Regions from separate parts of the Pseudomonas sp. microsymbiont 2 genome, predicted to be linked through region 1. Evidence: predicted binding sites of a transcription regulator. Region 1 holds the regulator's gene; each other region holds the start of a gene.

Evidence for each region. The regulator FliA, encoded in region 1, starts transcription of late flagellar genes. The targets are predictions, from matches to a motif close to CTAAAGTTTNNNNNNNNNNNGCCGNTAA.
Region 2: the regulator FliA is predicted to act here: its motif matches at 3,167-3,194, upstream of ACYUME_RS24695 (methyl-accepting chemotaxis protein).
Region 3: the regulator FliA is predicted to act here: its motif matches at 2,704-2,731, upstream of motA (flagellar motor stator protein MotA).

The regions. Positions count from the first base shown of each region.
Region 1 is NZ_CM139112.1:4,112,181-4,117,963, reverse strand. Features, by position in the region: gene flhA (flagellar biosynthesis protein FlhA) at 1-1,319, shown strand, start outside; gene flhF (flagellar biosynthesis protein FlhF) at 1,331-2,641, shown strand; gene fleN (flagellar synthesis regulator FleN) at 2,756-3,589, shown strand; gene fliA (RNA polymerase sigma factor FliA) at 3,586-4,326, shown strand; gene ACYUME_RS18425 (chemotaxis response regulator CheY) at 4,430-4,804, shown strand; gene ACYUME_RS18420 (protein phosphatase CheZ) at 4,823-5,611, shown strand; gene ACYUME_RS18415 (chemotaxis protein CheA) at 5,624-5,783, shown strand, end outside.
Region 2 is NZ_CM139112.1:5,504,111-5,509,893, reverse strand. Features, by position in the region: gene gbcB (glycine-betaine demethylase subunit GbcB) at 238-1,338, shown strand; gene ACYUME_RS24695 (methyl-accepting chemotaxis protein) at 1,479-3,104, opposite strand; gene ACYUME_RS24690 (hypothetical protein) at 3,382-3,612, shown strand; gene ACYUME_RS24685 (cell division protein ZapA) at 3,609-3,911, shown strand; partial or broken gene ACYUME_RS24680 (HAMP domain-containing protein) at 4,072-5,163, shown strand; gene ACYUME_RS24675 (methyl-accepting chemotaxis protein) at 5,290-5,783, shown strand, end outside.
Region 3 is NZ_CM139112.1:5,242,402-5,248,184, forward strand. Features, by position in the region: gene rsgA (small ribosomal subunit biogenesis GTPase RsgA) at 1-75, shown strand, start outside; gene ACYUME_RS23630 (molecular chaperone Tir) at 222-701, shown strand; gene motB (flagellar motor protein MotB) at 768-1,784, opposite strand; gene motA (flagellar motor stator protein MotA) at 1,788-2,639, opposite strand; gene ACYUME_RS23645 (HDOD domain-containing protein) at 2,770-4,305, shown strand; gene ACYUME_RS23650 (rhodanese-like domain-containing protein) at 4,350-5,159, shown strand; gene asd (archaetidylserine decarboxylase) at 5,169-5,783, shown strand, end outside.

The DNA of each region.
Region 1 (5,783 bases):
CCTCCGGCTCGGAAGACATGGGCAAGCTCATCAATCGGCAGATGTTCGACTCGCCCAAGGCCCTGGCCGTCTCTGGCGCGCTGATGATCATCATGGGCCTGGTGCCGGGCATGCCCCACGTCGCCTTCCTCAGCCTGGGCGCGTTGGCGGGCGGTGGTGCCTACTTCGTCTGGAAGAAGCAGCAGAAAGCCAAGCTGGCCGCTCAGCAGGAGGCCCAGCGCCAGCAAGACCTGCTGCCCTCGCCGCAGCGTGCGATGGAGACCAAGGAGCTGGGCTGGGATGACGTCACGCCCATCGACATGATCGGCCTCGAGGTCGGCTACCGCCTGATCCCGCTGGTGGACCGCAACCAGGGCGGGCAGTTGCTGGCGCGGATCAAGGGTGTGCGCAAGAAGCTCTCCCAGGACCTGGGCTTTCTCATGCCCACCGTGCACATCCGCGACAACCTCGACCTGCAGCCCAGTGCCTATCGCCTGACGCTGATGGGGGTGATCCTGGCGGAGGCCGAGATCTACCCGGACCGTGAACTGGCAATCAATCCGGGCCAGGTGTTCGGCACCCTCAACGGCATCGCCGCGCGCGACCCGGCCTTCGGCCTGGAAGCGGTCTGGATCGATGTCGGCCAGCGCGCGCAGGCACAATCGCTGGGCTACACGGTGGTCGACGCCAGCACCGTGGTCGCCACCCACCTCAACCAGATACTGCAGAAGCATTGTCATGAGCTGATAGGTCACGAGGAGGTCCAGCAACTGCTGCAGGTACTGGCCAAGGCATCGCCAAAGTTGGCCGAAGAGCTGGTGCCGGGTGTCATTTCCTTGTCGGGGCTGCTCAAGGTCTTGCAGGCATTGCTTGCCGAGCAGGTGCCGGTGCGTGATATTCGCAGCATTGCCGAGGCCATCGCCAATAACGCGATGAAGAGTCAAGATACCGCCGCGTTGGTGGCGGTCGTGCGGGTCGGATTGTGTCGCGCTATCGTGCAAAGCATTGTCGGTGTTGAGTCCGAGCTGCCTGTGATCACCCTGGAACCAAGGTTGGAACAAATCTTGCTCAATAGTCTGCAAAGGGCCGGGCAGGGTCAGGAAGAGGGTGTTCTTCTTGAGCCGAGCATGGCCGAGAAGCTTCAGCGTTCGTTGATCGAGGCGGCCCAGCGCCAGGAAATGCAGGGCCAGCCGGCCATCCTTCTGGTCGCCGGCCCGATCCGCGCCATGCTGTCGCGCTTCGGTCGCCTGGCTGTACCGAATTTGCATGTTTTGGCGTATCAGGAAATACCTGACAACAAGCAAGTCACCATCGTTGCCACCGTGGGCCCCAACGGCTGAGGTAGTGGGTTATGCAAGTTAAGCGTTTTTTCGCCGCCGATATGCGTCAGGCCATGAAGCTGGTCCGGGATGAGCTGGGCTCCGATGCCGCCATCATCGGCAACCGGCGCATCGCCGGCGGTGTCGAACTGACGGCCGCGCTGGACTACAAGCTGTCCGCCCTGGCCCCGCGTGTGCCCAACGTCGAGCTCGAGGACGAGCTGCGCAAGACGCAGTCGCGCATCGTCACCGCCCAGGCCGAACTGAGTGGGCGCAGCGAGGCCAGCGAGGGTAACCGACAGCTGTTCGCCGGCCAGTCGCTGACCGCCGCCGAGCCGCTGATCGAGCCGCATGCCGATGAGCCCGCGCCAGCGTCGACGCCTGTGGCGGCGCCGGTCGATCCGCGCCTGTTCGATGCCATGCGCAGCGAGCTCAATGGCCTGCGCGAACTGCTCGAAGTACAGCTGGGCTCGCTGGCCTGGGGTCAGTTGCAGGGCAGCAAGCCGCAACAGGCCAACCTCTGGCGTCGCCTGCAGCGCCTGGGTCTGTCCGGTGGGCTGGCTCGCGAGCTGCTCGACCTGACTGCGGGAATAGAAGAGCCGCGCCATGCCTGGCGCATGGTTCTGGCGCACCTGGCACGGATGATCGAGGTGCCCGAGATCGAACCGATCGAGGAGGGCGGGGTGATCGCCATGGTCGGCCCGGCCGGCATGGGCAAGACCACCACCCTGGCCAAGCTGGCCGCGCGCTACGTGCTCAAGTACGGCGCAAGCAACCTGGCGTTGGTCAGCATGGACAGTTTCCGCATTGGCGCCCAGGAGCAGCTCAAGACCCTGGGGCGCATCCTCAACGTGCCGGTCACCTACGTCGATCCGGGCGAGTCCCTGGCCCAGGCGCTGGAGCCGCTGCTGCGCAAGCGCGTGGTGCTGATCGACACCGCCGGCCTGCAGGCCAGCGACCCGGCCCTGCGCATGCAGCTGGAAACCCTGGCCGGACGTGGCATCGCCGCCAAGAACTACCTGGTGCTGGCGACCACCAGCCAGAAGCAGGTGCTCACCGCCGCCTACCACAGCTACAAGCGCTGTGGCCTGGCCGGGTGCATCCTGACCAAGCTCGATGAGACGGCTTGCCTCGGCGAAGTGCTGAGCCTGGCCATCAGTCATGAATTGCCGGTGGCCTATCTGACCGATGGGCCGCGCATTCCTGACGACCTGCAGCTGCCACGCAAGCACCAGCTGGTGAGCCGTGCGGTCAGCGTGCAGTTGCAGGACGAGCCCAGCGACGAGGCCATGGCCGACATGTTCGCTGATCTCTACCACAACCCTGGCAAGCGCGCGGGTTGAAGGTGAATACTGTGCAAAGTACCTACATCATGGGGTTGCCCGGCCTGTACGTGGCCTTGAGTGTTCAGCCCCTCATGTGGCCTGGGTCCAAGCGAGACAAGGTAAAGAACAGACATGGGTAGCATGCATCCCGTACAGGTAATCGCCGTGACCGGCGGCAAGGGTGGCGTCGGCAAGACCAACGTTTCAGTGAACCTGTCGCTGGCGCTAGCCGAGCTCGGCCGTCGGGTCATGTTGCTGGACGCCGACCTGGGCCTGGCCAATGTCGACGTTCTGTTGGGGCTCACGCCCAAACGCACCCTCGCCGACGTCATCGAGGGCCGCTGCGAGCTGCGTGATGTGCTGCTGCAGGGGCCCGGCGGTGTGCGCATCGTGCCTGCGGCCTCGGGCACGCAGAGCATGGTGCACCTGGCGCCTGCGCAGCATGCCGGCCTGATCCAGGCCTTCAGCGACATCGGCGACAACCTCGATGTGCTGGTGATCGACACCGCCGCGGGCATCGGCGAATCGGTGGTCAGCTTCGTGCGCGCCGCGCAGGAAGTGCTGCTGGTGGTGTGCGACGAGCCGACCTCGATCACCGATGCCTACGCCCTGATCAAGCTGCTCAACCGCGATTACGGGATGAATCGATTCCGTGTGCTGGCCAACATGGCCCAGAGCCCGCAGGAGGGCCGCAACCTCTTCGCCAAGTTGACCAAGGTCACGGACCGCTTCCTCGACGTCGCCCTACAATACGTCGGCGCCGTGCCTTACGACGAATGTGTGCGCAAGGCGGTGCAGAAGCAGCGGGCGGTCTATGAAGCCTTCCCTCGGTCCAAGTGCGCGCTGGCCTTCAAGGCCATCGCGCAGAAGGTCGACAGCTGGCCGCTGCCTGCCAACCCGCGCGGTCACCTTGAATTCTTCGTCGAGCGCCTGGTGCAGCCCACCAGTGCAGGGCCCGTCCTATGAGTGCGAGCGGTTTCAAGATGTACAGCAAGGCGTCCAAGGATGCTCAGTACGAGCTGATCGAACGCTACGCGCCGCTGGTCAAGCGTATCGCCTATCACCTGCTGGCGCGCCTGCCGGCCAATGTCCAGGTGGAAGACCTGATCCAGGCCGGCATGATTGGCCTGCTGGAAGTCGCCAACAAGTACGACGCCAGCAAGGGCGCCAGCTTCGAGACCTACGCCGGCATCCGCATTCGCGGCGCCATGCTCGACGAGGTGCGCAAGGGGGACTGGGCGCCGCGTTCGGTCCATCGCAATACGCGCATGGTCAGCGATGCGATTCGTTGTGTCGAAGCAAAGACGGGGCGCGACGCTAAAGATCACGAAGTTGCTGCCGAACTCCAATTGAGTCTCGATGATTACTACGGGATTCTGAACGACACCTTGGGCAGTCGCCTGTTTAGTTTCGACGACTTGCTGCAGGACGGCGAACACGAGGGGCTGCACGAGGACGGCGCCAGCGGCCAGCTGGAGCCATCGCGGGACCTGGAGGACGAGCGCTTCCAGGCCGCGCTGGCCGATGCCATCGCCAACCTGCCGGAGCGCGAGCGTCTGGTGCTGGCGCTGTACTACGACGAAGAGCTGAACCTCAAGGAAATCGGTGAGGTGCTGGGGGTCAGCGAATCGCGTGTCAGCCAACTGCACAGCCAGTGCGCGGCGCGCCTGCGCAGCCGTCTGGGTGAGTGGCGGGCGCGTTGAGCCAAGGTTCGCTGCAGTCGTTTTTTGTGGTGCCGAATTGATTGACTGCGCGCTCGGCGCCGAGCGCGTTTAAGACTGCTTGGAGGTCTAATTGAACAAAGACATGAAAATCCTCATCGTTGACGATTTTTCGACGATGCGGCGGATCATCAAGAACCTGTTGCGTGACCTGGGCTTCACCAACACCTCGGAAGCCGACGATGGCAATACCGCGCTGCCGATGCTCGAGAGCGGGCACTTCGATTTCCTGGTAACCGACTGGAACATGCCTGGTATGTCCGGTATCGAGTTGCTGCGCAAGGTCCGCGCCGACGAGCGACTGAAGCACCTGCCGGTGTTGATGGTCACCGCCGAGGCCAAGCGCGAGCAGATCATCGAAGCGGCCCAGGCCGGGGTCAACGGCTACGTGGTCAAGCCTTTCACCGCCCAGGTGCTGAAAGAAAAGATCGAGAAGATCTTCGAGCGCGTCAACGGCTGAGTCATGTCAGGGGGCGCCATGGAGTCACAGAACAACTCTCTGGGTGAGTTTGAATCAACCCTGAAGAAGCATGCCCAGGAACTGGTCGAGAGCCTCGAGCGTGGCCGTTTCGGCGAAGCCGTGCAGCTTATCCACCAGCTGAACCAGACCCGCGATCGCGGTCTGTACCAGGAGGTGGGCAAGCTGACCCGCGAGCTGCACAGCGCGATCGTCAGCTTCCAGATCGACCCGGCGATGCCGCAGGCCGAGGAAGTCTCGCAGATCACCGATGCGACCGAGCGACTCTCGTATGTGGTTCGTCTCACCGAGGGCGCCGCCAACCGCACCATGGACCTGGTGGAGGAGAGCACCCCGGTGCTCAACGAGCTGGCCACCGAGGCGCAGAACCTGTCCGCCGACTGGCAGCGCTTCATGCGCCGCGAGGTGGCGGCGCCGGAATTCCGCGAGCTGGTCAAGCGCGTCGACGGTTTCCTGGCGCACAGCGCCGAAGGCAATCGCAAGGTTGCCGGCCACCTCAACGACATTCTGCTGGCTCAGGACTATCAGGACCTGACCGGCCAGGTAATCAAGCGGGTTACCGCGCTGGTTACCGAAGTAGAAAGCAATCTGCTCAAGCTCGTGCTGATGGCCAGTCAGGTCGACCGCTTTGCCGGGATCGAACATGACCACCAGCAGCTGCGTGCTGAAAAAGATCAAGAAAAACATCCGACTCGGGGTGAAGGTCCGCAGATTCATGCCGATAAGCGTGAAGACGTCGTATCCGGTCAGGACGATGTCGACGATCTGCTGTCCAGCCTGGGTTTTTAAGGAGCACGTTTAATGAGCTTCGGCGCCGATGAAGAAATCCTCCAGGATTTCCTGGTAGAAGCCGGCGAAATCCTCGAGCAACTGTCCGAGCAACTGGTCGAGCTGGAAAGCCGGCCCGATGACGCGGACCTGCTCAATGCGATTTTCCGCGGTTTCCACACTGTAAAAGGGG
Region 2 (5,783 bases), 1.4 Mb from region 1:
CCGCAAGGCTGCTGGTGGTCAAACAGCGTGTTGTTTTGCCGAGAGTGTGCGTTCGGGCACTGAAATGGCCATGTCCACGGGCGACATGGCCGATTCGAATTCCGACGCGCCAACCCCCGTAGCGCGGGGCTGGTCGCGATAAGCACGCCGATGTCGCGGATGGGAATGTACAAGGCCTGCGGCTTGCGCATTATCGGAGCCATAAGAAAGGCCGACCGTCGGCTGCTGGAGATGAACATGTCCGATACCTTCCTCAATCCGGTCACCACCCAGACCTGGGCCAATGGCCGCCACATCGTGCGCTGCGTCAAGGTCATCCAGGAGACCTGGGACGTGCGCACCTTCTGCTTCATGGCCGACCAGCCGATCATGTTCTTCTTCAAGCCCGGGCAGTTCGTCACCCTGGAGCTTGAGATCGAAGGCCGGCCCGTGATGCGCTCGTACACCATCTCCAGCTCGCCGTCGGTGCCCTACAGCTTCTCGATCACCGTCAAGCGCGTGCCGGGCGGGCTGGTGTCCAACTTCCTCCATGACACCATGCACGAAGGCGCCGAGCTGCCGGTGCATGGGCCGGTGGGGCTGTTCAACGCCATCGACTTTCCGGCGCCCAAGACCCTCTACCTGTCGGGCGGCGTCGGTATCACCCCGGTGATGTCCATGGCCCGCTGGTTCTACGACACCAACGCCAACGTCGACATGGTGTTCGTGCACAGTGCCCGCTCGCCCAAGGACATCATCTTCCACCGCGAACTGGAGCAGATGGCCTCGCGCATTCCCAACTTCAGCCTGCACATCGTCTGCGAGAAGCATGGCCTGGGCGAACCGTGGGCGGGATATCGCGGCTACCTGAACCAGCGCCTGATGGAGCTGATCGCCCCGGACTACCTGGAGCGCATCATCTTCTGCTGCGGCCCGACGCCCTACATGAACGCGGTCAAGCGCATGCTCGAGGCGGTCGGCTTCGACATGAAGAACTACCACGAGGAGTCATTCGGCGCGACGCCGCCGGAAGCCAAGGCCGATGCGGTGGAGCACGCCGAGCAGGCCGCCGACGCGCCGGAAGTGGATGTGGCCGACCTCAACCTGGTGGAGTTCGTCGGCAGCGACAAGAGCATCCGTGTGGCCCCGGGCGAGACCGTGCATGCGGCGGCGGCCAAGGTCGGGCTGATGATTCCCAAGGCGTGCGGCATGGGTATCTGTGGCACCTGCAAGGTGCTCAAGCTCGGCGGCGAGGTGGAGATGGAGCACAACGGCGGGATCACCGAGGAAGATGAGGCCGAGGGCTACATCCTTTCGTGCTGCAGCGTGCCGAAGGGGGATGTGCGGATCGAGTATTGATCTGAGCGTGCAGGGGGCTGCTACGCAGCCCATCGCGACACAAGGCCGCTCCCACAGATACAGCGCAAGATTGTAGGTTGCGCTTTACCTGTGGGAGCGGCCTTGTGCCGCGAAAGGGCCGTAAAGCGGCCCCAGCTTTTTCAGGTACGGAAGCGGGCTACCAGGCTGTTCAGATCCACCGCCAGGCGCGACAGCTCGGCACTCGCCGCGCTGGTCTGATGCGCCCCGGTGGCGCTCTGCACCGACAGGTCGTTGATGTTCACCAGGTTGCGGTCCACCTCGCGGGCCACCTGGGCCTGCTCTTCGGCGGCGCTGGCGATCACCAGGTTGCGCTCGTTGATCTGCGCCACCGCGCCGGCGATGGTGTCCAGCGCCAGGCCGGCGCCGCGGGCGATGTTCAGGGTCGACTCGGCGCGCTCGGTGCTGGTGCGCATCGAGTCGACGGCCTGCTCGGTGCCGCCCTGGATGCTGCCGATCATTCGCTCGATCTCGCTGGTGGACTGCTGGGTGCGGTGGGCCAGGGCGCGCACCTCGTCGGCGACCACGGCGAAGCCACGACCGGCCTCGCCGGCGCGGGCGGCCTCGATGGCGGCGTTGAGCGCCAGCAGGTTGGTCTGGTCGGCCAGCCCACGGATCACATCCAGTACCTTGCCGATATCGCGGGACTGTTCGGCCAGGTGGGTGATCAGCTTGGCGGTGGCCTGCACATCGCCGCTCATGCGCTCGATGGCGCCGACGGTCTCCATCACCAGGTCACGGCCATCGCCGGCCGAGCGGCTGGCTTCGCTGGAGGCCTCGGAGGTGCTCACCGCGTTGCGCGCCACTTCCTCGACCGCGCTGGTCATCTCGGTGACGGCGGTGGCGGCCTGCTCGATCTCGTTGTTCTGCTGCTGCAGGCCACGGGCGCTCTCGTCGGTGACGCTGTTCAGCTCTTCGGCGGCGGAGGCCAGCTGGGTGGCGGAGCCGGCGATCAGTTGCAGGGTGTCGCGCAGCTTGTCCTGCATCTTGGCCATGGCCTTGAGCAGCCGCGCCGCCTCGTCGGTGCCTTCGGCGTGGATGTTGTGAGTCAGGTCGCCCTCGGCGATCTGTTCGGCGGCTTGCAGCGCCTCGTCGATGGGTTTGACGATGCTGCGGGTGAGCAGGAAGGCGAACAGCAGGGTCAGCACCGTGGCGGCCAGCAGCAGGCCGATCACCAGGGCGAAGGCGCCGCTGTACTGGGCGGCGGCCTGGGCGTTGGTGGCGCTGGTCTGGTCGGTGTTGATGCGCACCAAAGTGTCCATGACCTTGTTGATCTGCTCTGAGTTGGCCAGCAGGTCGCGGTTGAGCAGGTCGCGCAGCGCGTCCAGATCGCCACTTTGGCTCAGGCTGCGCATGCGTGCTTCGAGCTGTCGGTACTGGTTGAGCAGCACGCCATACTGGTCGAAGGCGGCTTTCTCATCGGCGGCGGTCACCAGTGGCTCGTAGGTGCGGCGAGCCTTGTCGATCTGCGCGTTGCGTTCGTCCAGCAGGCGCAGGGTGTCCTGCTGGGTGGCCGGCTCGCGGTTGAGCAGCAGGCGGTAGGACAGGGTGCGCAGGCGCAGGTTGAGTGCGGTCAGTTCATCGAGGGTCTTGATGCTGGGCACGCTGACTTCTTCGATGGTCACGCCGGCCTGGCGGATGTTGCCCATCTGGATCAGCGAGAACACGCCCAGACCCAGCATCAGCAGACCGATCACGGCGAACCCGAGCAACGCGCGCGGCGCGATATTCATATTGCGTAAGGACATGGAGGCGGTTCCCAAGGCAGAGGAGGTGCCGCGATCCATGCGACGGAAGAAGACCTGCCTGCCTATCGGTCGTGACCGGCAAGTCTTGAGTCCGTAATGCAAAAATTGTGAGGCAGCTAACTATTTTCCTGACCAGCGGTTGATCCAGGTCGGAACAAGGGGGCTGATCCTGGGTCAACCTGAACCAGGCAAAAACCTTTTGAATCCGATATTTAATGGCGGGGGCGCAGGTTTTTCCTTATCGTGTGCGCCCTTTGCAACAACCCGAGATAGACGCATGTTGGAAACTTCCCTGAATCAACTCGAGCAACTGGTCAGCGACCTGATGCACAAGAACGCGCAACTGGCCGAGCACAACGCCAGCCTCAGCCAGGAATTGGCCCAGGCCAAGGAAGAGAACGACAGCCTGCAGTTGTCGCTGATGGAGCAGGAAGAGAAGCACGGCGCCACCGCCGCACGCATCCAGGCCCTGGTCGAGCGCGCCAGCGCCGGTGTCGTGAACGCATGAGACTGCAAGCGCAGCCGGTCAACGTCGTGTCCATCCTCGGCAACGACTATTCGCTGAAGGCCCCCGCGGGCCAGGAAGACACCCTGAACCAGGCCGTGCGCATGCTCAATGTCGCCCTGGCCGAGACCAAGCGCCAGTTCCCGACCCTGATCGGCGACAAGCTACTGGTGCTGGCCGCCCTGAACCTGTGCTCCAAGCAGATCGAACTGCAGCGTGAGCACGACCGCACCCTCGAGCGTACCCAGGCGCAGATCGACGCCACCGTCGATGCCATCAGCCGGACCATCGGCGACCAGTAAAGCGCTCAAGCATCCCCTGTGGGAGCGGGTTTACCCGCGAAGACGTCGGTGAAGCCACCCTCGTCTTCGCGGGTAAACCCGCTCCCACAGTCGTTTGGTACTGTCGCAGATCACTGGAATAACTGGATACTTAAGTGTATACACTTCCCGAAAAACAATAATGATCGGGGAGTGGAACATGCGCATCTGGCGGCGGAGCATCCAGTGGCAACTGATCGCAAGCATGGGCGCCGCCCTGCTGGCGAGCATTCTGGTGGTGGTGGCGATCTACACGATGGCGCTCAACCGCCTCACCGAACGCTACCTGGTGGATACCGCGCTGCCGGCCAGCGTCGAGGCAATGCGCAACGATATCGAGCGCATGCTCGGCCAGCCGCTGGTGGCGGCGGCTGATATCGCCGGCAACACCCTCCTGCGTGACTGGTTGGCCGCTGGTGAAGCCCCGGCCGAGCTGCCGCGTTTCATCGAGTACCTGGACGCGGCCAAGCAGCGCAACCATGCCTTCACCACCCTGTTCGCCTCGACCGTCAGCGGCCACTACTACAACGAGAAGGGGCTGGACCGCACCCTCAGCCGCGCCAATCCCAAGGACTCGTGGTTCTACGGCTACATCGACAGTGGCGCCGAGCGTTTCATCAACATCGATATCGACGGCTCGACCGGCGAGTTGGCGCTGTTCATCGACTATCGGGTCGAGAAGGACGGCCAGTTGGTCGGCGTGGCCGGCATGGGCCTGCGCATGACCGAACTGTCGAAGCTGATCCACGACTTCAGCTTCGGCGAGCACGGCAAAGTGTTCCTGGTGCGCAATGACGGCTTGATCCAGGTCCATCCCGACCAGCAATACAGTGGCAAGCGCCAACTTGCCGAGCAGTTGGACGCCGAGGCGGCCAAGGCTGTGCTGGTTGGCGGCGAAGGTTTGCGCAGCAGCCGTTTCCAGCGCGATGGCGAAGACTACCTGGCCCTTGGCCTGCCTCTGCGTGACCTGAATTGGACCCTGGTGGCCGAAGTGCCGGAGGCCGAGATCTACGCCCAGGCGCGTCAGGCCATCTGGCAGACCTGCCTGATCGGCGGTGGCGTGGCACTGCTGTCGTTGTTGCTGGTGGTGCTGCTGGCCCGTGGCTTGGTGCGACCGATTCGCCAGGTCACCGCGGCACTGGTGCAGATCGGCGGTGGCGCGGGTGACCTCAGCCATCGTCTTGACGATTCGCGCCAGGATGAGCTGGGCGACCTGGCCCGGGGCTTCAACCGTTTCCTCGACAGCCAGCGTGGCCTGATCGGTGAAGTGCTGCGCACCACCGAACGCCTGCATTTTTCGGTAGAGCAGGTGACCCAGGTAGTGGACAACACCGCCGAACGCTCGGGCCGCCAGCAGGAAATGACCGAGATGGTCGCCACCGCCGTGCATGAGATGGGCCTGACCGTGCAGGACATCGCCCAGAACGCCGGCTCCGCCGCCCACGCCTCGCAGTCGGCGCGCGACGAGGCGTTGCAGGCGCGGGAGGTGGTACGCCGTTCCATCCACAACATCGAAGGCATGTCCGGGGAGATCGGCCGGGCTGCCGAGGCGGTGACGCGACTGGCGGACGAAGTCGCCTCGATCGACGAAGTGCTGGCGGTGATCCGCAGTATTTCCGAGCAGACCAACCTGCTGGCGCTCAACGCCGCCATCGAGGCGGCGCGGGCTGGAGAGATGGGCCGGGGCTTCGCCGTGGTGGCCGACGAAGTGCGGACCCTGGCGCGGCGGACCCAGGTGTCCACCGATGAAGTGCAGCAGATGATCCAGCGTCTCAAGCACGGCGCGGGCACGGCGGTGGCGTCGATGCAGGCGGGTCAGCAGGCGACCGGCAACGGAGTCGAATCGAGCCAGCG
Region 3 (5,783 bases), 1.1 Mb from region 1:
GATGGCAGCGTCACCCAGCAGCGGATGAACAGCTATCGCTCGATCATCGCCAGCCTGCCGGAAGACACCTATTGACCAGATATGGCTGTAGGAATGCCTAACCCGCTCAAGTAGGAACCATCTGGTTTTTCGGTCGCCCATTGCCCCACCCTCGGCTTTCCTCGAAGGTCGTGCTTCAGCCTGGCAGGTCCTGCCGGCGAGGATCAGGGAGGACAATGCACATGCCGGTTTTCATCAGTTACCGCCACGACGAGCGACTCGACGCCTTCATTCTCAACGAGCGTCTGCTGCTCGAGGGCATTCCCACGCAACTGGTGCGCTTCGACGACGAAGGACAGACCTTCGACGACCTGCACGGCAGCTTCTGCCAGCAGATGACCGACGCCACCCACTGGGTCGGGATACTGCCACGCAACCATGGCGACGACTGGTGGACCGCCTGGCTGCTGGGGGCCGCGGCCATGGCGCATCGACGGGTGAGTTTCTATCACGCAGGCCCCGGCGAATTGCCGGGATACCTGGGCAAATGGCCGACGATGAGCAAGCGTGAGCATATCGACCTGTTCGTGCGGGCCTATCATGACGAGCAGACCTTTGGCCGGGCCATGGCCTCGATGAGCAGACGCGGGACGGTATCGGACAGGGACAACGCCGACTTCTTCCACGCCGACCTCAAGGCCAAGATCCGACGGGGCTTCTGAATGCCTTTCGCCGGCAAGCCAGCGGCCATAGGCCCGGCGAAAGGGCCGCAGGGCGGCCCCTGGCGCTTACTGGTCCTTGGCCTCGTCCATCTTCAGCACGCCATCCTCGAAGATATTCAGCTTCTGGCGCAGCTCGCGCGGCTGCATCGGCGTATCGGCCGGCGCCGCGCCAGCACCGGGCGCGGCACCCGCAGGCGGCGTGGACTCGGCCGGCGGCGCCTGCTCCGGCGTGCCTTGCTCACCTTCGATGGTGCGCTGCGCCTTCTTGGTCAGGACGATGATGTCGATGCGGCGGTTGACCGGATTGAACGGATTCGCCCGGTCGAACAGCGACGACGAGGCATAACCGACCACCCGCGCCACCTGCTCGTCCGGGTAGCCACCGGCGACCAGGGCCCGGCGCGCGGCGTTGGCGCGGTTGGCCGACAGCTCCCAGTTGCCGAAGTCGCCAGTGCCGGAGTACGGCTTGGCATCGGTGTGGCCGCTGATGCTGATCTTGTTCGGCACCGCCTTGATGGTGTCGGCCATGGCCAGCAGGATGTCCTCGAAGTACGGCTGCAGGCGCGCGCTGCCGAGGTCGAACATCGGCCGGTTCTCGGCGTCCATGATCTGGATGCGCAGGCCGTCCTGGGTGATCTCGAACAGGATCTGGTCCTTGAACTTCTGCAGCTGCGGGTTTTCCTCGACCTTGTTCTGCAGTTCCTGCAACAGCAGCTCCAGGCGCTCGCGCTCGACCTGCTCGGCCATGGTCTCGACCTTGTCCTTGTCCAGCTGAATGCTGGTGTCAGGGGTCGGTTCGGACTTCACTTCCGGGTTGATGGTCTTCTCTGGCGCCAGCTCAGGCGAGCCGCCAAGGTCGATGATGTAGGGCGTGCCGCTCTCGGAGAAACCGATCGGGTCCTTGAAATAGCCGGCGATGGCGATCTTCTGCTCGGGCGTGGCGGTGGAAAGCAGCCACAGCACGAGGAAGAACGCCATCATCGCCGTGGCGAAGTCGGCGAAGGCGATCTTCCAGGCCCCGCCATGGTGGCCGTCGCCAAAGCGCTTGACGCGCTTGACGATGATGGGCTGATTGTTCTCCATGGCTTAGCGACCGCGTACTGCTTGTTCCAGCTCGGCGAAGCTCGGACGGTGCTTCGGATACAGCACCTTGCGACCGAACTCCACCGCCAGCGATGGCGGCATGCCCGAGGCCGAGGCCACCAGCGACGCCTTGATGGCCTCGTAGACGTTCAGCTCTTCCTTGGCGTCATGGCGCAGGGCGTTGGCCAGCGGGCCAAAGAAGCCATAGGCGGCAAGAATACCGAAGAAGGTGCCGACCAGTGCCGCACCCACGTGCAGGCCGATGGACTTCTGGTCGCCGTCGCCCAGCGAGGCCATGGTCACCACGATGCCCAGCACCGCCGCGACGATACCGAACCCGGGCATGCCGTCGGCGATGCCGGTCACCGCATGGGAAGGGTGCTCCAGCTCTTCCTTCATGCTCAGCAGCTCCATGTCGAACAGGCCTTCGAGCTCATGGGGCGCCATGTTGCCGGTGGACATGATGCGCAGGTAGTCGCAGATGAACGCGGTCATGCGCTCGTCGTTCAGCACCGCGGGATATTTGGCGAAGATCGGGCTGGCCGCGGCGTCCTCGATGTCGCCCTCGATGGCCATCATGCCTTCGCGACGGCTCTTGTTGAGGATCTCGTAGACCAGACCCAGCACTTCCAGGTAGAAGGTGTGGGTGAAGCGGGTGCCGAACATCTTCAGCGACTTCTTGACCACATGCATGGTCATGTAGCCAGGGTTGGCCTGGAGGAACGCACCGAAGGCCGCACCACCGATGATCAGCACTTCGAACGGCTGGATCAGTGCCGCGATCTTGCCGTGGGAAAGCACGTAGCCGCCGAGCACGCTCGCGAATACGACGATGATGCCGATAATTTTAGCCATAAGTTGGAAGCACTTGCTGTCGTGGTCAGGGTAGGGAACGAGAGCCTTTAAACTCTTCTTCTACTTATCGGCAGAACTGCGCCAGACTATAGCCACTCATTGCGAAAAGCCAGTTCGGACTGATGTCAATATGCCAATTGAAACCAAGGTGCCAAGTCAGGTTCCGTCGAGTCTAGAGGCCTGGGTAAAGCTGCTCGACGGGATTCGAGTACCCGTGCCGAAAGACAGCCACGACCGTGTTCTACAGGCCATCAACGACAGCCGCCGCTCCCTGCGCGACATCGCCGAACTGATGCAGGACAGCCCTGCGCTGGTGCTCTGTGTGCTGCGCGAGGCCAACCACCCGGCCAACGCCAGCCTGGCGGAGCCTGCCGAAAGCCTGGAAATCGCCCTCAACCGTCTGGGGCTGACCCGCACCAGCCAGTTGCTGGCGCGCCTGCCGTCGATACCCGCCGACGAGATCCCACCGGTGCTGCGCCAGTTCCTGCTGATCAGCCAGCACGCCACCCAGCAGGCCAACGGTCTGTTCGCCAACCGCCTGGCGCGGCTGTGGCAGGAAATCCACTGGGGGAGCCTGCTGTTCCTCTCGCCGCTGTGGCCGCTGGCCCTGGCCTACCCCAGGCTGCTGGACACCTGGGAGCTGCGGGTCATCCACAAGGGCGAGGAAGCCGCCGAGGTCGAACGGGAACTGTTCGGCGTGCGCCTCATGCAACTGTGCCAGGCCATGGCCGAGCACTGGCGCTTGCCCGAGTGGGTGACCCAAGGCTACCGACTGCTGATGGACGAACGCGAGCAACTGGCCCAGGTATTGAGCATTGCCCGTGAACAGGACCCGCTGGTCCAGCAGCAGCGCCTGGACGACGCACCGGCCCTGCGCCGCTGGTTCAACCAGCCCCCCAACACCGTGCTGCTGGCCAACGGCCTGGCCCTGGCCGCCCAGGTGGGCTGGGACAACCCGCACCTGCTGCGCTGGCAATTGCTCACTGCGCTGTACCTGCAGACCACCCTGGACGACGTCCAGCAACAGGTCCACCAGCAGGCCGCGGCCAGTGCCCGCCACCACGCCCGCCATGCGCTGTTCCACCCGGCCGAGGCATTGATCTGGCCCTGGCACCAGCGCCGACCGCACCCGGACATGCTCACGCCGCCCCCCCCCAGCACCGAAGACCTCGGTCGCTGGCGCGCGCTGTGCCAGGAGTTGCTGGTACAGCCCAGCCCGTTCAGCAACGCCGTGCACCTGGCCACCCAGGCCCGCGACGCCCTGCTGGCCTGCGGCATGCAGCGCATCATGCTGCTGAGCCTGGACAAGGCCACCGACTACCTGCGCGTGCAGCAGACCGCCGGCCTGCCGCGAGAGGCCGCCGCGATGGCATTGCCCGTCGTACAGAACAAATTGTTGCAAAAGTTGATGGCAAAAGCCGGGCAACTGCGCCTGACGCCCGACAACCACGCCCAGTTCAGCGCCCTGCTGCCAGCACCGCTGCGCGCCTTCTTCCGCAGCGAGCACCTGCTGCTGCGCTCGCTGGCGGTAGGCGACCAGGTGCTGATGCTGGCGGTGGCCGACCAGAGCGGCAAACCACTGGCCGATGTCAGCGTGCAGGCGTTCGGCAAGACCGCGCAATGCGTGGAGCGCGCCCTGGCCGTGTTTGCCACCCGCAATGCCTGACCCTTGCGCTACAATCGCCCCTCTTTCCACCCTGGAGAACGTGGATGACTGACTTTTCCGGCCTGCCCCTGGTGATCGAAGCCGAGGACCTGCAGCCGCGCCTGGATTCGCCAAGGCTGATCCTGGTCGACCTGACCAGCGCCAACCGTTATGGCAGTGGGCATATTCCCGGGGCCCGTTTCGTCGACCCGAAGCGAACCCAGTTGGGCCAGCCCCCGGCACCCGGCCTGCTGCCGGCCCGTGCCGACCTGGAGAAACTGTTCGGTGAGCTCGGTCACCGCGACGATGCGGTCTACGTGGTCTACGACGACGAGGGTGGAGGCTGGGCCGGACGGTTCATCTGGCTGCTCGACGTGATCGGTCACAAGGGCTACCACTACTTGAATGGCGGCATCCAGGCCTGGCCGGCGGACAAGCTGTCCACCGCAACGCCTGAAGTCGCCGGCGGCCCGGTGAGCCTGCAGCTGCATGGTGAACCCACCGCCACCCGCGAGTACCTGCAAAGCCGCCTGGGCGCCGCCGACCTGGTCATCTGGGACGCCCGCGGGCCACTGGAATACAGTGGCGAGAAAGTACTGGCCGCCAAAGGCGGGCATATTCCCGGCGCGATCAACTTCGAGTGGACCGCCGGCATGGACCTCAACGACCACCTGCGCATCCGCAAGGATATCAAGGAGGTCCTGCAGAACCTGGGCATCACCCCGGACAAGGAAGTGATCACCCACTGCCAGACCCACCACCGCTCCGGCTTCACCTACCTCGTGGCCAAGGCCCTCGGCTATCCACGAGTGAAGGGCTATGCCGGTTCCTGGGGCGAATGGGGCAACCACCCCGATACGCCCGTCGAAGTTTAAGGACGCTCAATGAAATCCCGCTTGTTCATCATCAGCCAGTACCTGCTGCCGCACCACCTGCTCTCGCGGCTGGCCGGCTGCGTCGCCGAGTGCCGCGCGCGCTGGTTCAAGAATGCCTTCACCGCCTGGTTCGCCAAGCGCTACCAGGTGAACATGTCCGAGGCCCTGGTCGAAGACCTCAGCGCCTACGAGCACTTCAACGCATTCTTCACCCGCGCCCTCAAGCCTGGCGCCCGCCCGCTGGACGAAACACCCGGCGCGATCCTCTGCCCGGCCGACGGCGCGGTCAGCCAGCTCGGCCCGATCGAGCACGGTCGCATCTTCCAGGCCAAGGGCCACGGCTACAGCGCCCTGGAACTGCTGGGCGGCGATCCGGCCCTGGCCGCACCGTTCATGGGCGGCGAGTTCGCCACCATCTACCTGTCGCCCAAGGACTACCACCGCGTGCACATGCCGTTGGCCGGCACCCTGCGCGAGATGGTCTATGTGCCGGGTCGGCTGTTCTCGGTCAACCAGACCACCGCGGAAAACGTGCCTGAGCTGTTCGCCCGCAACGAGCGTGTGGTCTGTCTGTTCGACACCGAGCGTGGGCCGATGGCCGTGGTGCTGGTCGGCGCGATGATC